DNA from 2 places in the Aestuariimicrobium sp. Y1814 genome. Region 2 is predicted to be linked to the other one. Evidence: predicted binding sites of a transcription regulator. Region 2 holds the regulator's gene; the other holds the start of a gene.
The links. The regulator LexA, encoded in region 2, represses DNA repair genes until DNA is damaged. The targets are predictions, from matches to a motif close to TCGAACANNTGTTCGA.
Positions count from the first base shown of each region.

Region 1: the regulator LexA is predicted to act here: its motif matches at 1,264-1,279, upstream of ACQE3C_RS10040 (DUF222 domain-containing protein).

Region 1 is NZ_JBNJRW010000007.1:159,820-162,213, forward strand. Features, by position in the region: gene ACQE3C_RS10035 (RecQ family ATP-dependent DNA helicase) at 1-1,191, shown strand, start outside; gene ACQE3C_RS10040 (DUF222 domain-containing protein) at 1,314-2,394, shown strand, end outside.
Region 2 is NZ_JBNJRW010000001.1:362,858-365,251, reverse strand. Features, by position in the region: gene ACQE3C_RS01800 (ATP-dependent DNA helicase) at 1-1,108, shown strand, start outside; gene lexA (transcriptional repressor LexA) at 1,137-1,973, opposite strand; gene ACQE3C_RS01790 (hypothetical protein) at 2,203-2,394, shown strand, end outside.

The sequences.
Region 1 (2,394 bases), on a different contig from region 2:
GGGGCGCCCAGTTCGCCGGTCGCCTACTACCAGCAGGTCGGACGAGCAGGCCGCGCGACCGCCAGCGCCGACGTCCTGCTGCTGCCCGGAATCGAGGACCGGGAGATCTGGCACTACTTCGCCACCAACGCGATGCCGACCCAGCGCCGGGCTGATGCGGTCCTGGCTGCCCTGTCCGACTCCCCCACCCCACTGTCGGTGGCTGCACTCGAGGCGCGGGTCGACATCCGCCGCAGCCCACTCGAACTGCTCTTGAAGGTGCTGGCTGTCGACGGGGCGGTCGAGAACGTGTCCGGCGGCTGGGTCTCGACCGGGGCGCCGTGGACCTACGACGCCGACCGCTACGAACGGATCGCCGCCGCGCGCGTCGACGAGCAGCAGGCGATGCTGGCCTATGAGCGGTTGGGTTCCGGTGGCCCGGGCGGGTGTCGGATGGAGTTCCTGACCAACGCGCTGGACGACCCCGCCTCGACCCCGTGCGGGCGCTGCGATGTCTGCGCCGAGCCCTGGTACCCGACCGACATCACCGTCACCGCGCTGGAACAGGCCCAGCACGGCATTGACCACGTCGGGGTCCCGATCCCGCCGCGCGCACAGTGGCCCTCGGGGTTGGACACCCTGGGGGTGCGGGTCGAGGGCAAGCCCGTCAAGGGCAAACTGTCACCCGACGAACTCGTGGACGAGGGCCGCGCCGTCGCGCGCCTGACCGACCTCGGCTGGGGCGGGCCGCTGCGTGAGCTGTTCGCCACTGACCGCGACGGACGCCCCGTCGACGCCGACGTACCGCCCGACCTGGCGAAGGCCGTCGTGCGGGTGTTGGCCGGGTGGGGCTGGGACGAGCGCCCGGTCGCGGTGACCTGGGTGCCCAGCCTGGGTCGTCCGCAGTTGGTCTCTTCGCTCGCCACCGGCATCGCGCAGGTCGGTCGGCTCGACCTGCTCGACCCGCTCGAGCTGAACCCGGCGGCCGAACCGCTGCGCGGGTCGACCAACAGCGCCTACCGGGTGCGTGACGTGTGGGACCGGTTCCGGGTAGGTCCGGCGCTGGCGGACCGGCTGGCCGGGCTCGCGGGGCCGGTGCTGCTGGTCGACGACCTGGTCGACTCCCGCTGGACCATGACCGTCGCCGGACGACTGCTGCGTCAGGCCGGGGCTCCCGCCGTGCTGCCGCTCGCCCTGGCATCGGTCGGCTGACGAGATCCTCCCGGAAGAATCGTCGGAATCGTCGTCCGGACCCCTTGTGTGGGGGATTCCTGGACATTAGAATAGTACAACAGTTCGATTCAACCGACCCGCTCAGGTCACAGGAGGCGCAGATGGCACGCTCGGCAGCAGCCCAGGCCACCCTGCTGGCCATCCGTGAGGCCCGCGCGACACGCAACCGGGCCGAGGCCGACGAGTTCCGCCTGCTCGCCGAGTTCGGGGAACAGAACAGCACCCCACCGACCGACCCGGACGTCGTGCTGGACGGCATGGAACGGATGGTCGACTGGGGCGGCGACGGCACGCCGGCGGTCTCGGAGTTCTGCTCCATGGAGGTCGCACTGATGCTGCGCCTCACCGACGAGTCGGCGCGCTGCCTGATCGGCCACGCCCTCGGCGCAAAGCACCGGCTGCCCCGCCTGTGGAAGACCACCATGGCCGGTGACCTGCGCGTCTGGCACGCCCGCGAGGTGGTGACCCTGACCCATCGGCTCACCCGCGAACAGGCAGACATCCTCGACGCCGAGGTCTCGGGCCTGTGGTCCACCATGGCCTGGCGTCGCCTGCGCGAGTTCATCAAGGGCCGGGTGCTCGACCTGCTCGACGAGGTCGCCGACACCGATCGCGAGCGGGCCCTCAGGAACACCAACGTCACGATCCATGAATCCTGGGAGGGCGTGGCCAGCTTCTCCGGGTCGATGTCCGCCGCCGATGCCGTGGTGCTCGACGGCACGCTGGACCGGCTCGTCGAGGTGGTCCGCTCCGGCGGGGCGAAGGGCGACCACCAGAACCTCCGGGCGGTGGCGCTGGGGCTGCTGGCCACCCCGGCCCGGGCACTGCAGTTGCTGCAGGCCTCCCTGGTCGACCAACTCCCCCAGGACTTCGACCCCGACAACCCCACCGACTGCGGCCGGGCCGGGCAGTACGGCCATGAGTGCGGCCGGGTCACCGTCGATCCCGACAAGCTGCTGCCGAAGGCCACACTGGTGCTCCACCTCAGCGACCTGACCGCCGGTCGCGGCAAGGGCGTCGTGCGGGGTGAGCAGGTCGGCCCCGTGCTGGCACGCTGGGTGAAAGACCTGGTGGGCCACCACCGGGTCAGCGTGCGACCCGTCATCGACCCCGCGGACGGCGTCCCGGTGGACTCCTACGAGGTCCCCGCTCGCATGCGCCAGGCGGTCACCCTGCGCAACC
Region 2 (2,394 bases):
CATCACCGAGGACGGCCCGGTGGTCGACGCCTTCCGCAGCGTCCGCGACGCCGCCCGCAAGGCTGTCAGCGAGCTGACCGGCAAGGGAGCCGCCGACGGGGCCACGGTGCGCGGTGACGACGCCGAGAAGTCGCAGTCCGCGGCCGCAGTCAAGGAGGTCTTCGACATCGCCGAGCGGATGGCCGCCCTGAACACCCAGGACGTCATCTGGGTCTCCGAACGGGAACGGTTCGGCCGCTGGGCACATGTCGCGCCGCTGTCGGTGGCCGGCCTCATGCGGGAGAAGGTCTTCGGGGAACGTCCGACCGTACTCACCTCGGCCACCATGACCGTCGGCGGGAACTTCGAGAACATCGCCGCCAGCGTCGGGCTCAGCCGCAAGGAACAGGTGGCTGATGCCACCCAGGTCGTCGACGGGGACGAGGGCCGCTGGGCATGGGCCGGGCTTGATGTCGGCTCGCCGTTCGACTACCCCAAGCAGGGCATCCTCTATGTCGGGGCAGACCTGCCCAAGCCGCAACGCGACGGCATGGCCGCCGAACTACTGGCCGAGATCGCCGAACTCGTGTGGGCCGCGGGCGGGCGTACCCTGGGGCTGTTCGCCTCCCAGCGCAATGCGGTCGAGGCCGCCAACCACGTGCGCGAGCAGCTGCCGCAGTTGAAGATCCTGTGCCAGGGCGATGCCCAGTTGTCGGAGTTGACCAGCCAGTTCGTGGCCGACCCGCAGACCAGCCTGTTCGGGACTCTTTCTTTGTGGCAGGGCATCGATGTGCCCGGTGACACCTGCGAGCTGGTGATCATGGACAAGATCCCCTTCCCACGCCCGGATGACCCGCTGATGCAGGCCCGGCAGCAGGCGGTGGCGCAGGCCGGTGGGAACGGGTTCATGTCGGTGGCCGCAGCCCACGCCGGCCTGTTGCTGGCGCAGGGGAGTGGGCGGCTGATCCGGCGGGCCACCGACCGGGGTGTGATCGCGGTGCTGGACCCGCGGCTGGTCACCGCCCGCTACGGGTCCTACCTGCGCTCGTCCATGCCCAACTACTGGATGACCACCGACCGTGAGGTCGCGGTCCAGGCGCTGCGCAGGTTGCAGGAAGCACGCGACTGACGGGAGTCGCGCGGCTGAGGGGTGGGGCTCAGCCCACCTTGCGGATGACCGCCACCACCTTGCCCATCACGGAGGCGTAGGTGCCGTCGATCGGGCTGTAGTCCGGGTTGTGCGGCATCAGCCACACCTTGCCGTCCTTGCGCTTGAAAGTCTTGACGGTGGCTTCGTCGTCGAGCAACGCAGCCACGATGTCGCCGTTGACCGCGGTGTCCTGCTTGCGCACCACAACCCAGTCCCCGTCACAGATGGCCGCATCGACCATCGAGTCACCCTTCACCTCGAGCATGAAGTGCACTCCCTCGCCGACGAGCTGGCGCGGCATGGCGAACACGTCCTCGACATGCTCCTCGGCCAGGATCGGACCACCGGCGGCGATACGGCCGACCACCGGCACCGCCACCCCGGTGGGCTGGGCATCGTTGATCCCGGTCGGGTCGTCGACCTCGTCCTCGGTGACCTGGTGCAGGCGCTCGGGGGCCGCTGACGGGGTCGCCATCGAGGGCGGCAGGTGCACCTCGAGGGCGCGCGGACGATGAGGGTCCCGACGCAGGAAGCCCTTGGCCTCCAACGCCTTCAGCTGGTGGGAGACGCTGCTCGGGCTGGCCAGGCCGACCGCCTCACCCATCTCGCGGATGCTCGGCGGGTAGCCCTGGGCGGCGACGGCATCGCGGATGACCTCGAGGATCACCCGCTGGCGGGCAGTCAGGCCCTCCTGGTCGGCGGGGCCGTCGGGCAGGGCGTGCACGGTGCCGAGTTCGGCGGCGACGGCGGCGTTGCTGGGACGACCCGGCCCCCGGGTCGACTTCTGGGCGCGACGGGGAGTCGCAGCACGTCGGGGGGTGTCGCGGGTCGAATCATCAGCCATGCTCCTACGCTAGCCTGCCCGGCCCCACAATTCAAACACCTGTTCGACACAATCGAGTGTGTCGCAAGTTTTGTCAGTGGGGCCTGGTCGACTGGGGTCAGCTGCTGGTCGAGCGACCCGATGTCGAACAAATGTTTGATTGCTGGGCTGGTTGCCAGTAGAGTCCTGATCGAACAGGTGTTCGAACCGCGTTGCAGGATGTGCAGGGCGGCCTTCCCAGGAGGATCACATGAGCGCAGCAACCCTCACCCGCGAGACCGGTGCCGCAGTCCGCCCGGCCCGGGTCCGACTCACCCAGCCCATGGCTCAGCCGTCGACCCAGGCGTCACCCCGTCGGCGTCCGGCCCGCCTGGCCACCGCATCGTCGGTGCGGGCGTGCTCTGTGCCCCGCGCCGCGAGCGGCCCCAGCGATGCCAGTCTG